Regions from separate parts of the Finegoldia sp. P1-F-LS genome, predicted to be linked through region 1. Evidence: predicted binding sites of a transcription regulator. Region 1 holds the regulator's gene; the other holds the start of a gene.

Region 1 (8,437 bases):
TTTAAATGAAATATGATAAAAAATACGTAAGAAATTTTTCAATAATTGCACATATAGATCATGGAAAGTCAACCTTAGCTGATAGATTAATTGAAGAAACTGGTATGCTTACTCATAGAGAAATGAGTGAACAGGTTTTAGATTCCATGGATTTAGAGCGTGAGAGAGGAATAACAATCAAATTAAAAGCCATAAAATTGTTTTACAAAGCAAAAGATAATAACGTATATATACTTAATTTGATAGATACTCCTGGTCACGTAGACTTTACTTATGAAGTTAGCAGATCATTAAAAGCATGTGAGGGAGCTGTATTAATTGTTGATGCAACTCAAGGTGTAGAAGCACAAACACTTGGAAATGTATACTTAGCCATTGATCAAGATTTAGAAATTTTACCAGTGATTAATAAGATTGATTTACCGAGTGCTGACATTAATTTTGCAAAGAAAGAGATAGAAGATATTATTGGATTAGATGCTGAAAATGTTCCTGCAGTATCCGCTAAAGAAGGAATAAATATTGTAGATGTATTAGAAGATATTGTAAAAAATGTTCCAGCTCCAATCGGCGATGAAAATAAACCTTTAAAAGCATTAATATTTGACTCTTATTATGATTTTTACAAAGGTGTTGTTGTTTATGTAAGAGTTTTTGATGGATGCATAAAACCTGGATCAGAAATATTAATGATGTCTACAAACAAGACATTTGAAGTTACTGAATGTGGATATACTTCTTCTGGAATGATAAGCACTGATGAAATCAGTGCTGGAGATGTTGGATATGTTGTTTGCAGCATTAAGAATGTAAAGGATGCAAGAGTGGGCGACACTATTACTGATAAAAACAATCCTGTTGATAAACCTTTGGAAGGATATAAGCAAGTGACGCCAATGGTTTATTGTGGTATTTATCCAGCTGAAGGAGAAGATTTTAATTCTGTAAGAGATGCTCTAGAAAAGTTACAAGTTAATGATGCGGCTTTAACATTTGAAAACGAAACGTCAATAGCATTAGGTTTTGGATTGAGATGTGGATTTTTAGGACTATTACACATGGAAATCATTCAAGAAAGACTAGATAGAGAATTCGACCTAGATATCATTGCTACTGCGCCAAGCGTAATCTATAAAGTTCATAAAAAAGATGGCACTGAAATAGAGATCCAAAATCCTACGAATTTCCCAAAAGAGACTGAAATAGATTATGTTGAAGAACCTGTTGTTCATGCAGAAATTATGACACCTACTGATTATGTAGGAGTAATCATGGAACTTTGTCAAGGCAAAAGAGGTACTTTCATAGATATGACATATCTTGACGAAAAGAGAGTAACTATAAAGTATAAATTACCACTAAATGAAGTGATTTATGATTTCTATGACGCATTAAAATCAAAAACTAGAGGCTACGCATCATTAGATTATGAATTAATTGGATATGAAAAATCAAATTTAATAAAACTTGAAATAATGATTAATTCAGAAAAAGTCGACGCTTTAACAATTATTGTACATGAAGACTTGGCTTATGAAAGAGCTAGAAAAATAGTAACAAAACTGAAAGATGAAATACCTAGACATCAATTTGTAATTCCTGTACAAGCAGCTATAGGAAACAAGATAATAGCAAGAGAAACTATTAAAGCATACAGAAAAGATGTACTTGCTAAATGTTACGGCGGAGATATAACTAGAAAACGTAAACTTTTAGAAAAACAAAAAGAAGGTAAGAAGAGAATGAGGTCTGTAGGTAGTGTAGATGTTCCTCAAGAAGCTTTCTTATCAGTATTAAAATACGATGAAGGAAATTAAAATTATTAAGCCAAGCGAAAGTTTGGCTTATTTTTGTAGGAGGAATTATGAAAGGAATTTATATTCACATACCTTTTTGCGACTATAAATGTAATTACTGTGATTTTTCAACCATGACAAAACAATATAATAGAGTTGATGAATACTTTAGATTACTACAGAAAGAAATAACTATTTACAAAAATCCAAATGAGAAGATAGATACCATTTATATAGGTGGAGGAACTCCCAATCTTGTAGATTCAAAATATATTAAAGAAATATACAATCTATTAAATAAGAGTTTTGATTTACAAATAAAGGAATTTACTATTGAATGTAATCCTGAATTTGTCACAAAAGAAAAAATAGAATCATATAAAAGTATTGGTGTAGATAGAATATCTTTGGGTGTTCAATCATTCAATGATGAATATAACAGATTTTTAGGAAGAGGACATAAAGTAACAGATGTTTTAAAATCTTTTGAGATAATTAAACAATATATTGATAATATTTCAATTGATTTAATATTCGGATTTCCAAATCAAACTTTAGAATCTTTGGACAATGATCTTAATTATATAAGAAAACTTGCTCCAAATCACGTATCCTGGTATAACATGATTCTAGAACCAGGAACTAAATTTTATAAAGATTATGAAGATATCAATAGAAATAACGATATCGAATATGAAATGTATGTAAAAATTTGTAAAGGATTAGAAGATTATAATCACTATGAAATTTCAAATTTTGCAAAAGACGATTTTGAATCCAAACATAATAAAATTTACTGGAAAGATGAAAATTATTATGGGTTTGGATTATCTTCATCTGGATATATTAACCAGAAAAGATATACCAATGAGTTTTTCTATCCTAACTATAAGAGAAAAATAATAAATGAACAAAAGCCAATAAATTTTTCAGAGAATATTGATTTAGAAAAGAGAGAATTTGAATTTATAATAACTAATATGAGGTTAAAAGAAGGATTAGATTTAACAGAATACAATCGAAAGTTTGACATAGATTTATATAAGAATAACAAAAACATGATAGATAAGTGGATTAAAGAAAGATTATTAACATTAGAAAATAATCATTTAAGCTTTACAGATCAGGGATTTTTCGTATCTAATACTTTTTTTATAGATATTTTAGTTTAACACTTGACATAGTAGTAATCGTGATGTATAATTTTATTATCACTCAAGGTAATAGGTTGCTAACAAAAAAGAGGTGAGATTTTGAATGAGCATTTAACGCAAAGAAAATTTAATATCTTACTAGCTACTATAGATAATTATATAAAGACAGCTCAACCAATTGGATCACGTGTTTTATCGAAAAATTATAATATAGGATTTAGTCCAGCAACAATTAGAAACGAAATGAGCGATTTAGGTGATTTAGGATATTTAGTACAATCCCATATTTCATCGGGAAGAATCCCATCGCAAAAAGCTTTCAGATTGTATGTAGATTATATCCTGGATAAACTGTATAAAAGTGACGAATCTAGTTCTTCATTAATGTCTATAAGGAAGCCATATGAAAGAATTGTTGAACCAGAAAAATTAATTAAATCTTCTTCACAATTCATATCTGAGATAACCCAGTATCCGGTGATTTCTATGTTAAAAAAATCAGATAAGATGCGTCTATCTCACATAGAGTTGCTTCCAATCAGTGAATATAATTATGTATTATTAACTTTATATGATTCTGGTGATTTAAATCATACTGTAATTTCATCAGAGCAAATCATTGAACAAAACGAATTGATTAAGATAAATTTTCTATTAAAAAAACTTTTCTTAGGGAAAAACCTAAATGAAGTTTATGATAATTTAGACGAATTTTCTTCAAAATATAAGTATAATGATCTTTTTAAAGGAGCGATTACCGAAATTATTGAAAATGAAAAAGATAAGTTATCTTCTATGTATGTTTCTGTTGAAGGTTTATCAAATATTTTCAAATATAGTGAATACAATGACTTAAGCAAAGTTCAAAGCATAATAGAGTACCTTGAAGACAAAGATAAAATTGTAAGTATTCTAAATTCTTCAGATAATTTTTTAGACATTAAAATTGGGAATGAGAATAATGAACAAACTCTTGTTGAAAATACAATTATTAAAAGTTCTTATTTCTTCAATAAAAACAATATCGGTGTTATAGCTATCGTAGCTCCCATGAGAATGAATTATGAACTATCAATAGAAGCTATGTTTAAATTATCGAGAAGAATTAACGGATTAATTATTAGGGGGGATTATTATGAAAGATAATGAAGAAAATATGAAAACAAGTCATTCTTCAAATAATACAACAAACGAAGAACACGACTTAGGAATAAAAAATACTAATAAAAACGACAATGATTCTATAGAAGAAGAAATTAATCTTGATAAAGATGAGGTAGTAAATACTGAAATAGAGGATTTAAAAGATTCTTTAAAAAGATTACAAGCAGATTTTATAAATTATAAAAATAGAACAAATAGAGAAAAACAGCAGTCTATTGAATTGGCTAATGAGTCTTTAATTTTGAAAATTCTACCTATAATAGATGATTTAGACAGAGCTATTAATAGTAAGGAAGAAAAAGATGAGTTTTCTAGTGGAATAGAGTTAATTAGAGATAACTTGCTTCTATCATTAAAGGAATTTGGCTTAGAAGAAGTAGATTGTTCAGACAAATTTGATCCAAATTATCATCATGCAGTTATTACTGAAGAAAGTGATAAAGGATCAGATAAGATACTAGAAGTATTCCAAAAAGGATATATTTTGAATAACAAATGCATTAGACCTGCAATGGTCAAGGTTAGTAAATAAGAATTTTTAATATAGATAAAAATCTAAAGGGGGATTTTATAATGAGTAAAGTAATAGGTATTGATTTAGGTACAACAAATTCAGCAGTAGCAGTTATGGAAGGTGGAGAATCAGTTATAGTTCCTAACTCCGAAGGTAATAGAACTACTCCATCAATTGTAGCGTTCACTAAGGATGGTGAAAGATTAGTCGGAGAAACAGCAAAAAGACAAGCAATTACAAACCCAGATAGAACAATCACTTCAATTAAAAGAGAAATGGGTACTGAATACAAAGTAAATATTGATGGAAAAGATTATACACCAGAAGAAATTTCGGCGATGATTTTACAAAAATTAAAAGCTGATACTGAAAGCTATTTAGGAGAAGAAGTTACAGAAGCTGTAATTACAGTTCCTGCATACTTTACAGACTCTCAAAGACAAGCAACTAAAAACGCTGGTAAGATTGCTGGATTAAACGTAAAAAGAATTATCAACGAACCTACAGCAGCTGCGTTGGCTTATGGTATTGATAAAGAAACTGATCAACACAAAGTTATGGTTTATGACTTAGGTGGTGGTACATTTGATGTTTCAATTCTTGAAGTTGGAGATGGAGTATTTGAAGTATTAGCTACACGTGGTAACAACAGACTAGGTGGAGATGACTTTGATGAAAAATTATTAAACTATCTAGCAGATGAATTCATGAAACAAAACGGTGTAGATTTAAGAAAAGATCCTACTTCAAAACAAAGACTTAAAGATGCTGCAGAAAATGCGAAGAAAGAATTATCTACAAGAGTTTCTACAAATGTTAACTTACCATTTATTTCTGCAGTAAATGGAACTCCTGTTCACTTAAATATGGATATTACAAGATCTAAATTTGATGAATTAACATCTGATTTAGTTGAAGAATCCTTAAAACCAGTAAGACAAGCATTAGAAGATGCTGGATTAAGTCACAATGATATAGAAAAAGTACTACTAGTTGGTGGTTCTACAAGAATACCAGCCGTTCAAGAAGCTGTTAAGAAATTAATTGGAAAAAATCCACAAAAAGACATCAATCCAGATGAATGTGTAGCAATTGGTGCAGCTTTACAAGGTGGTGTATTGACAGGTGAAGTAAAAGACTTATTATTACTTGATGTTACACCTTTGTCATTAGGTATTGAAACATTAGGTGGCGTTTGCACTAAACTAATTGAAAGAAACACTACTATTCCAACAAAAAAATCACAAGTATTTACAACTGCTGCTGATGGTCAAACTTCTGTAGAAATCAAAGTTCTTCAAGGCGAAAGAGAAATGGCAGCTGACAATACTTTGTTAGGACAATTTAACTTAACTGAAATTCCTGCAGCACCAAGAGGAGTGCCACAAATCGAAGTAACATTTGATATTGACGCAAATGGTATTGTTAATGTTAGTGCTAAGGATTTAGGATCTGGAAAGCAACAAGCTATGACTATCACATCTTCAACAAAAATGAGCGATGATGAAATAAAGAGAAAAGTTGACGAAGCCAGCAAATATGCTGAAGAAGATAAGAATAAAAAAGAAACTATTGAAACTAAAAATAGCGCTGAATCTGTAATCTATCAAGTTGAAAAAACAATTAAAGATTTGGGTGACAAAGTTTCAGAAAATGAAAAATCTGATATTAATTCAAAGATAGAAGCTTTAAAATCGATCTTAGATTCTGGAGATAACAAAGATATTAAAGCTAAAACTGATGAATTAACTCAAGAAATGTACAAATTAAGTTCTAAACTATATGAAAATAATGCTCAACAACCAGGAGCCTCACAAGAAGCAAAAAAAGATGACGATGTAGTAGATGCTGATTATGAAGTAGTTGATGACGACGAAAATAAATAATGATTAAAAAATCTAAAAAAAGGGGTAAAATTCTTACCCCTTGATTTTTTTATATCTTTTAGTAAAATAGAAAAGTCAGTATATTAGGATGGTGAATAATGAAAAATTTGTACGAAATACTTGAGGTTAATGAAAATGCAACTCAAGAAGAAATAAAAAAATCATATAGAAGATTAGCTAAGAAATATCATCCAGATATAAATAGTGGTGATTCAGAAGCTGAAAATAAATTTAAAGAAATTAATGGTGCCTATGAGGTTCTAGGTGATAAAGAAAAACGAAAGAAATATGATATGTACGGTGATAGAATGTTTGATCAAGGTACAGGAGGGGGATTCTCGGATTTCGGCGATATATTTGGTGATTTTTTTGGTGATATATTTGGAGGATTTAGTTCAAGATCATATTCAAAAAATCCTAACGCTCCTAGAAAAGGTTCAAATATTCAGGTTGAATTAGAAATAGATTTTGAAGACTCTATTAATGGAACGAAAAAAGAGATTTCTTACAAGAAAAAAGTGAAATGCCATGTATGCAACGGCGATGGCGCGAAACCTGGAACAGAAAAACGACAATGCGAGAAATGTCATGGTACTGGAATTATAAATGATACTAAAAGAACACCTTTTGGAATTTTTACACAACAATCTGAATGTGATAAATGTCATGGAGAAGGTTATGTAATTGATGAAAAATGTGAAAATTGTAAAGGTAAAGGTTATGAAATCGAAAGAAAAACAATCAACATTACTATACCAAAAGGAATAAATAATGGTGCTATCATGAGCGTTAAGGGAGAAGGTAATGATGGCGAAAACAATGGCAGTCCAGGTGACTTATATGTTATCATAAAAATTAGAGAACATGAATTTTTTAAAAGAATAAATAACGATATTGTTTTTGATATGCCAATCACTTATGCACAAGCCGTACTTGGTTCAAAAATCGAAGTTCCAACTTTAGATGGTATAGAAGAATTTGAACTTCCTGAAGGAACTCAACCAAATACAACTTTTAAACTTAAATCAAAAGGAGTTCCATATCTAAATTCTAATTCTAGAGGGGATATATTATTCACTGTAAAAATTATTGTTCCTAAAAAGATAAATAAAGAACAAAAGGAAAAATTGATTGAATTTTCAGAAAGTATGAATCAAGAATTAAATGTAAATGAAAAGAAATCAATATTTGATAGAATAAAGGATATGTTTGAGTAATGGAAAAATGGTTAAGTTTTGATATAAAATGTCCAAAAGGATACGATGAAATTATTAGTTCGATATTATATGATTTAGGAATTGAAAATTTACAAATCGACGATTATCAAGATGTTTTAGATTTCAAGAAAAATCAGCCATACTGGGTTGTTATAGATGATGAAGATTTTGTAGAACATGATAATGTAATCATTAAAGCTTTTTATGAAGACGATAAAGTAAATTATGATGAAATTGAAGCTCAAATAAAAGAATTTTCAACTAATAACAATATAGATATTCAAATTTCTAAGAATAAAGAAATTGAAGATATGGACTGGGCTAATGAATGGAAAAAATATTACGAACCATTTTATATCGGCAATATTCTTATCAAACCAAGCTGGATTGATATAGATGAATCAGATCACAAAGTTGTAGAAATTAATCCAGGAATGGCTTTTGGAACAGGACTTCATGAAACAACAAATTTATGTATTGAACAACTCCAAGAACTAAACTTAATAGATAAGATCGTTTTAGATATCGGTTGTGGTTCGGGTATACTTTCTGTAGTTTCTTCAAAATTAGGTGCAAAAGAAGTTTTTGCTACAGATATTGATCCGTTGGCCATAGAAGCTACATTAGAAAATGCTAATCTGAATAAAATATCTAATATAAATGCTGTAAAAGGCTCTTTACTAGATAATGTAGATAAAAAATATGA
Region 2 (8,437 bases), on a different contig from region 1:
TTGCTGATAAACAATACTCGGACAAAGTTGTATTCGGTATTTTATTAGATGAAGATAAGTATGAAGAAGTAAAAGGCAAATTAATTGATTTGACAAGCGATAATATAAAGTTTACAATGATTGAATTTACTTATCAATCATCTTTAAATGATAAGTTAATATTTTAAAATGATTTAAATTGTGATAAAATTTGAGGGTGGATTAAAATGAATTACGCAAAATTATGTGAAGATTTAACAAAATGGATAAAAGAAGAAGTTGAATCTGCTAATCTAAAAGGAGCTGTTTTTGGAATTAGTGGTGGAATAGATAGTGCTGTGTTAGCTTGTTTGTGCAAAAAAGCTTTTGGAGATAACGCATTAGGTTTGATTATGCCAATAAAAAGCAATCCAAAAGACGAAGAAGATGCAAGAATATTAGCAAAAGCAATTGGTTTGAGATTTACAAAAGTTGATCTTAATGAAAGTTACGATGCTTTGATTGGAACTTTTGAAAAAAATTCTGTGGAAATGGCTGCATCAAATATTAAGCCAAGACTTAGAATGATAACTTTGTACTATTACGCACAAAATAACGAATATATGGTGTTATCTGGATCAAATCGTTCGGAGTTTATGACTGGATATTTTACAAAATACGGAGATAGTGGAGCTGATCTTATGCCACTATTGAATTTGTACAAGACAGATATTTTCGAAATGGCAAAAGTTTTGGGCATTCCAGATGTCATTATCAACAAAAAACCTAGTGCTGGTTTGTGGGAAGGTCAAACAGATGAAGATGAGTTTGGATTTACCTACGAAGAGTTGGATGATTATTTGATGAATAATTCAAACACGAAATCCAAAGATTTGATTGATAAAAAGATTAAACAAAGCGAACATAAAAGAAAATTTGCGAAATCATTTGAATTCGATAGAAGAAATTATTAAGGATGTGATTTTATGTCAGGACATAATAAATGGAGTAAAATAAAAAATAAAAAAGGCAGTGAAGACGCTAGAAGAGGCAAAATATTCACTAAGATGGCGAGAGCAATAACTGTTGCTGTTAGAGAAGGTGGAGCAGATCCAGAATACAACCCTAGTTTAAAATCTGTTATAGAAAAAGCTCGTGCAGAAAATATGCCTAACGATAACATAGACAGAGCAATCAAAAAAGCGAGTGGCGACGGAGATTCTGCAAACTATGAAAACATAGTCTACGAAGGATATGGTCCAGAAGGAGTTGCGGTTATAGTTGAATGCTTGACAGATAATAGAAACAGAACCGCTTCAGATGTTAGACATTATTTCGATAAATTCGGCGGAAATCTTGGACAAAACGGATCTGTATCATTTATGTTCCAAAGAAAAGGTCTGTTATTAATCGATGCAGATTCTTTGGATGAAGAAGAAGTAATGATGGACAGTTTAGATGCTGGTGCAGAAGATTTTGAAGCTGATGATGGAATTTTTGTAATTAACACAGCAATGGAAGATTTCGCACAAGTAAGAGATACTTTATTAGAAAAAGGATATAAATTCGTAAAATCTGATTTGGTTTATGAACCATCAAATTACGTTAAGATTAACGACGAATCAAATGTCGATAAGATGGAAAAGCTAATAGATAATCTTGAAGATAGTGATGATGTTCAACAAGTAAGTCATAATTGGGATAACGAATAAAAATGGACAGAGTAGCTTTTTCGATTTTTGGAATAGATATAATGTGGTATGGAATATTGATTACTTTAGGGGTGATTTTGGGCTATGTTGTAGCTGTAAAGTTAGCCAAGATGGAAAATATTTCAGAAAATACCATATTGGACATTTTAGTTTGGGCACTTCCTCTTGCAATTGTAGGAGCGAGGGCTTATTATGTAATATTTGAATGGGACTATTATTCCAAGAATTTAGGAGAAATCATAGACATTCGCGGTGGTGGATTAGCGATTTATGGGGGAATAATTGCCGCAGTTATTACTTGTTACGTTATTTGTAAAAAGAAAAATCTTAAATTTTTGAAGTTGCTGGATATTTTTATGCCTGCGATTGCTTTGGGACAAGCAATTGGTAGATGGGGTAATTTTATTAACAAAGAAGCCTATGGTACTCCAACTAATCTTCCTTGGGCAATTACAATAGATGGTGTAAAAGTTCATCCTACATTCTTATATGAATCACTAGGAGATTTTCTAATATTTTTACTATTGGTGTATGTATTTAAGAATAGGAAGAAATTCAATGGTCAAATTACTAGTATGTACATGATTTTGTACGGAATATTGAGATTTTTCGTAGAAGGACTCAGAACAGACAGCTTGTACATTGGTGCATTAAGGGTGAGCCAATTAGTAAGTATCGCGATTATAATTGCAGGAGTAATCTTACAAATCAAATACAAAAAGCAAATTATTAAGTCAGATGAAAAATAAATCATCTGGCTTTTTAAACATTTTAAAGAGGTGATATATTTGTGTTCTAGATTTGAACTAAATATAAATGAACTTGATTTATTAAAAAGATACAATAAAAAACAAATCACAAAATTCAAACCAAAAGAAGAAGTCTTTCCGGGTCAACAAATTTTAACTTTGTGCGACGATTTTGATTACATGAGGTGGGGAATTGATGTTGATTTTATGAAAAAATCTATAATAAATTCGAGGATAGAAAAGATTTATACTTCAAAGTTTTTTAAGGAAGATTTTGAATACAGAAGATGTTTGATTCCTGCGACAGCTTTTTTTGAGTGGAATCAAAAAAATAAAGATAAATATAGACTAACCGTTGAAAATCAAAAAATATTTTCTATTGCAGGCATTTTCAGAGAATATAAAAGTCAAGAAACGAGCATTAGACATGTTAGTATGCTTACGACAGAAGCAAAAGGTTCAATGTCTGAAATCCACACTCGAATGCCAATTATATTGCCGCAATCTTTTGAACAAATATATTTGACCGGAAAAAATCATGAAGAAATTCACGAGTTTTTATTTAAAAATTACATTGATTTAGAATTGGAAAATTTATCAGACAGTCAATTAACATTTTTGTAATTTTATGATATAATTTATATGAATATTGAAAAGCGAAGAAGGATAAATAATATAACATATACAGAGAGTTAATGTGTGGTGAAAATTAACAAGTTATAACGGCAATCTGGAGCTAATAATTCTAAGAGTGATGTTTATCATAATTAGGGTGGAACCGCGGAAATTACATTTCGTCCCTGAAGTTTTACTTCGGGGATTTTTTATTATTCAAAAAAATGGAGGGTTTTTATGAAAAACGAAGAGAAAACTATGGAAAAAATAGTGAGCCTGTGTAAATCAAGAGGGATAATATTTCCTGGCAGTGAAATCTATGGAGGATTATCAAATACTTGGGACTATGGTTCTTTAGGAGTTGAAATAAAAAATAATATTAAAAGAGCTTGGTGGAAAAAATTTATACAACAAAGTCCTTATAATGTTGGTTTGGATGCAGCTATACTTATGAATCCTCAAACTTGGGTAGTTTCAGGTCATGTTGGTGGATTTTCCGACCCATTAATTGATTGTAAAGAATGTAAATCTAGATTTAGAGCAGATAAATTAATTGAAGATTATTACATGAACGAAAAAAATGAAGAAATTATTGGATTAGATGGAAAATCTGAGCAAGAATTGTTAGATATTATAGAAAAAGAAGACATTAAATGTCCTGAATGTGGTAAACACAATTTCACAGACATTAGAAAATTCAACTTGATGTTCAAAACTTTCCAAGGAGTTACTGAAGATAATAAATCAGAAATATATTTGAGACCAGAAACTGCACAAGGTATTTTTGTGAATTTTAAAAACGTTCAAAGAACATCTAGAAAAAAGGTTCCTTTTGGAATTGGCCAAATAGGTAAATCATTTAGAAACGAAATTACTCCAGGTAACTTTATTTTTAGAACAAGAGAATTTGAACAAATGGAATTAGAATTCTTCTGTAAACCTGGAACTGATTTAGAATGGTTTGATTACTGGAGAAACTTCTGTAAAGAATTTTTATTGAATTTAGGAATTAGAGAAGAAAATCTAAGATTAAGAGACCACTCTCAAGAAGAGTTATCATTCTATTCAAAAGCTACAACAGATTTTGAATATCTGTTCCCATTTGGATGGGGAGAATTGTGGGGAATTGCTGATAGAACAGATTACGATTTGTCTAAACACAGTGAAGGCTCTGGAGAAAAGTTGGAATATATGGATCCTACTACAAACGAAAAATATATTCCATATTGCATAGAACCATCTGTTGGTGTAGACAGAATGTTCTTATCTTTCTTGTGCGATGCATATGATGAAGAACAGTTAGAAGATAACACAACAAGAACTGTTTTGAAAATTCATCCTGCTTTAGCAGCTTATAAAGTTGCAGTACTTCCATTAACTAAAAAGCTAAATGATAAAGCAATGGAAATTTATAATGAATTAGCTAAGAATTTCATGACTCATTTTGATGATGCTGGTTCAATTGGTAAGAGATACAGAAGAGAAGATGAAGCCGGAACACCATACTGTGTAACTATAGATTTTGATACATTAGAAGATAATACAGTTACTATCAGAGATAGAGACACTATGGAGCAAAAGAGAATGACAGTTGAAGAAATTATTGAATTTGTAAATAAAGAAATGGAGTTTTAATTATATGACAGAAACATTGAATCCATTGGAAAATGCAAGATATCAAATAAAAAAGGCTTGTGAGATTTTAAAGTTAGACGATAGCGTTTATGAATTATTGAAAGATCCTTACAGAGTAATTGAAATTAATATTCCAGTAAAAATGGATGATGGATCAATGAAAGTATTCAAAGGTTATAGATCACAACACAATAATGCTATGGGTCCTACTAAAGGTGGATTGAGATTTAGAGAAGATGTTAATTTGGATGAAGTCAAAGCTTTGTCTATATGGATGACATTTAAATGTCAAGTAACAAATTTACCTTATGGTGGAGGAAAAGGTGGAATAATTGTTGATCCATCAAAGCTTTCTGAAGGCGAATTAGAAAGATTATCCAGAGGATTTGTAGATGGAATGTACAAATATTTAGGAGAAGATTTTGATATCCCAGCTCCCGATGTTAATACAAACGGAAAAATCATGAGTTGGATGGCTGATGAATACAACAAATTAACTGGTACTAATCAAATTGGAACTTTTACTGGAAAACCAATTGAATTTGGTGGATCATTGGGTAGAACCGAAGCTACAGGATTTTCGGTTGCTTTAAGTGCAAAAAAAGCTGTTTTAAATTTGGATAAAAAACTAGAAGAAACGACCGTTGCATTACAAGGATTAGGCAATGTTGGTATCTATACTTTAAAATATGTGCTTGAACATGGTATGAAAGTCAAATACATCATGGAATACAATAAGCAAAGAGGAGTATTTGCAATTCACAAGGAAGACGGATTCAACTTTGAAGAATGCTATGAAATCTCTCAAACACAAGATAAAGATTTTGCTAGCATTGAAGGATGCGAAGTAATTTCAAATGAGGAATTTTTCGCAGCTGATGTTGATGTTTTGATTCCTGCTGCTTTGGAAAATGCAATTACAACTGAAAATGTTAATTCAATTAAAGCGAAAATCATTGTAGAAGGTGCAAATGGACCTATAACAAAGGATGCAGATGAAATCTTAAACGAAAAAAATGTAGTTATTGTTCCTGATATTTTAGCAAATTCTGGTGGAGTAACAGTATCTTATTTCGAATGGGTACAAAACAAAGCTGGATATTACTGGTCAGAAGAAGAAGTAAGAGACAAGGAATACCGATTGATTGACAAATCATTTGATGAAATTTGGGCTTTATCTAAAAAACTTAATATAACATTGAGACAAGCTGCTTATGTAAATTCAATCAAAAAGATTAACAATACTATGAAAATACGCGGATGGTATTAATGCAAGCAAAAATAGAATTTGATGATGAATTAAAACTTACAAAAATCAAACAATCATCTTTTAACCCTACCCACATTTTTGAATGTGGGCAGGCTTTTAGATGGTACAAAGAAGACGATATGTCATATACAACAATTGATGGGGACATGTACTGCAATGTAAGTTTAGTAGGAGATTACGTATATATTAAAAACTGCACAGAAGAAGATTACTATAAAAAATGGGAAAATTATTTTGATTTAAAGACTAATTATACAAAGATAAAAGAAAAATTATCATTTAATGAAACTTTAAAAAACGCATTAGAATATGGTGATGGAATTAGAATTTTAAATCAGGATAAATTTTCAACTATAATTTCATTTATTATATCGGCAAACAATCAAATACCAAGAATTATGAAATCCGTAAATATCATTTGTGAAAATTACGGAAAATTTTTGGGAGATTTTAACGGTAGGAAATTATATTCTTTTCCTAAGCCTGAAGATTTAGCAAAAGTACCAGTAGAAGAAATGAGAGAAGTGTGCAGAGTAGGATTTAGAGATAAAAGAATTGTGGACGTGTCAAAAATGGTTGCAAATAACGAATTTGATATTTTGGAGATCGACAAATTATCAAATGAAGAATTGAGAAAAGAATTAATCAAGCTTCCTGGAGTTGGACCAAAAGTTGCTGATTGTATTATGCTTTTTTCATACAACAGACACAATACATTTCCTGTTGACGTATGGATCAAAAGAGTTATGGAGTATTTGTTCATTAAGGAAGAAACGAATAAGAATTTAATTGCAAAATATGCAGATGATTTGTTTGGAGAATATGCAGGATATGCACAACAATATTTATTCTACTATGGAAGAGAAAATACAATTGGAAAATAACCATTAAAATCAAATAATAAAAAAAGACATAAAAGGATAAAAACTGAAATAAATACAGATATCTTTGCTTAAACACTGATAAATATGCTTGATAAAAACAAAAGAGTGGTTTATTATATAAGAGTATTAACACTCATCAAGTTTGAGTGCTAACAAAAGTTTCTGAAGGAGGATATTATGAATTTAAAACCTATTGGCGATAGATTAGTATTAAAAAAGCAAGAAAAAGAAGAAGAAAAAACATTCTCTGGAATAGTTCTCCCTTCTTCAGCCAAAGAAGCTCCTGTTTATGCAGAAGTTTTAGCTATTGGTTCTGAAGTAGAAGAAGATGAAAAAATGAAAGGCAACATTAAAGTTGGAGATAAAGTTATATACTCAAAATATGCTGGAACAGAAATAAAACTAGAAGATACAGATTATATTCTAGTAAAATATGAAGATATTCTAGCAGTTGTAGAATAGGAGGATAAATTTTATGGCAAAACAAATTAAATTTTCAGATGATGCTCGTAAAAGCATGGTAGAAGGTATTAATAAATTATCAGATACAGTTAAAGTAACATTGGGACCAAAAGGCCGCAATGTAGTTTTAGATAAAGAATACGGCGCACCATTGATTACAAATGATGGTGTTTCAATTGCAAGAGAAATTGAACTTGAAGATGAATACGAAAACATGGGTGCACAATTAGTAAAAGAAGTTGCGACAAAAACAAATGACGTAGCAGGTGATGGTACAACTACTGCAACACTTTTAGCCCAAGCTATTATTAGAGAAGGATTGAAAAACTTAGCAGCTGGTGCTAATCCTATAGTTTTGCAAAAAGGTATAAGAAAAGCTGTTGAGAAGTCTGTAGAAGCTATCAAAGCTAGAAGTCACAGCGTTACTACAAAAGAGGAGATTGCTAATGTTGGTAGCGTATCAGCTGCAGATGAAACTATTGGAAAACTAATTGCAGAAGCTATGGAAAAAGTTGGAAACAATGGTGTAATTACTGTTGAGGAATCAAAATCTATGGGAACTACATTAAATGTTGTAGAAGGTATGGAATTCGATAGAGGATATGTTTCTCCTTACATGGTTTCTGATTCAGACAAAATGGTTGCAGCAATGGAAGATCCATTCATTTTAGTTACTGACAGAAAAATTACAAATATTCAAGATATATTGCCATTATTAGAACAAGTTGTTCAACAAGGTAAGCCATTATTTATAATCGCTGAAGATGTTGAAGGTGAAGCACTAGCAACATTAGTTTTAAATAAAATCAGAGGAACTTTCAATTGTGTAGCTGTAAAGGCACCAGGATTCGGAGATAGAAGAAAAGAAATGCTTGAAGATATTTGCATTTTAACTGGAGCACAATTAATTACAGAAGATTTGGGAATCGAATTAAAAGATGCATCATTTGATATGCTTGGAAGAGCAAGAAAAGTTAATGTATCAAAAGATAAAACAACAATTGTTGATGGTAACGGCGACCAATCAAAAATTGAAGAAAGAATTAACCAAATCCAAAACAGAATTCCTGAAACTGATTCTGAATACGATAGAGAAAAACTACAAGAAAGATTAGCAAAATTATCTGGTGGAGTTGCAGTAATTGAAGTCGG

The links. Region 1 encodes HrcA, which represses chaperone genes, less so after heat shock. Its sites were predicted from a motif close to ATTAGCACTCNATANTATNGAGTGCTAAT; they were not measured.
Region 2: a site for HrcA is predicted at 6,949-6,977, ahead of ACU68Y_RS08845 (co-chaperone GroES). Genes of this name have one in related genera too.

Annotation. Positions count from the first base shown of each region.
Region 1 covers NZ_JBRFJH010000001.1:263,559-271,995, reverse strand. The annotation lists gene lepA (translation elongation factor 4) at 6-1,817, shown strand; gene hemW (radical SAM family heme chaperone HemW) at 1,865-2,968, shown strand; gene hrcA (heat-inducible transcriptional repressor HrcA) at 3,050-4,096, shown strand; gene ACU68Y_RS01570 (nucleotide exchange factor GrpE) at 4,086-4,646, shown strand; gene dnaK (molecular chaperone DnaK) at 4,688-6,514, shown strand; gene dnaJ (molecular chaperone DnaJ) at 6,613-7,731, shown strand; gene prmA (50S ribosomal protein L11 methyltransferase) at 7,731-8,437, shown strand, end outside.
Region 2 covers NZ_JBRFJH010000016.1:13,410-21,846, forward strand. The annotation lists gene ACU68Y_RS08805 (YigZ family protein) at 1-167, shown strand, start outside; gene nadE (NAD(+) synthase) at 207-932, shown strand; gene ACU68Y_RS08815 (YebC/PmpR family DNA-binding transcriptional regulator) at 945-1,670, shown strand; gene lgt (prolipoprotein diacylglyceryl transferase) at 1,673-2,419, shown strand; gene ACU68Y_RS08825 (SOS response-associated peptidase) at 2,450-3,043, shown strand; gene ACU68Y_RS08830 (glycine--tRNA ligase) at 3,272-4,669, shown strand; gene ACU68Y_RS08835 (Glu/Leu/Phe/Val family dehydrogenase) at 4,674-5,939, shown strand; gene ACU68Y_RS08840 (DNA-3-methyladenine glycosylase family protein) at 5,939-6,823, shown strand; gene ACU68Y_RS08845 (co-chaperone GroES) at 7,001-7,285, shown strand; gene groL (chaperonin GroEL) at 7,299-8,437, shown strand, end outside.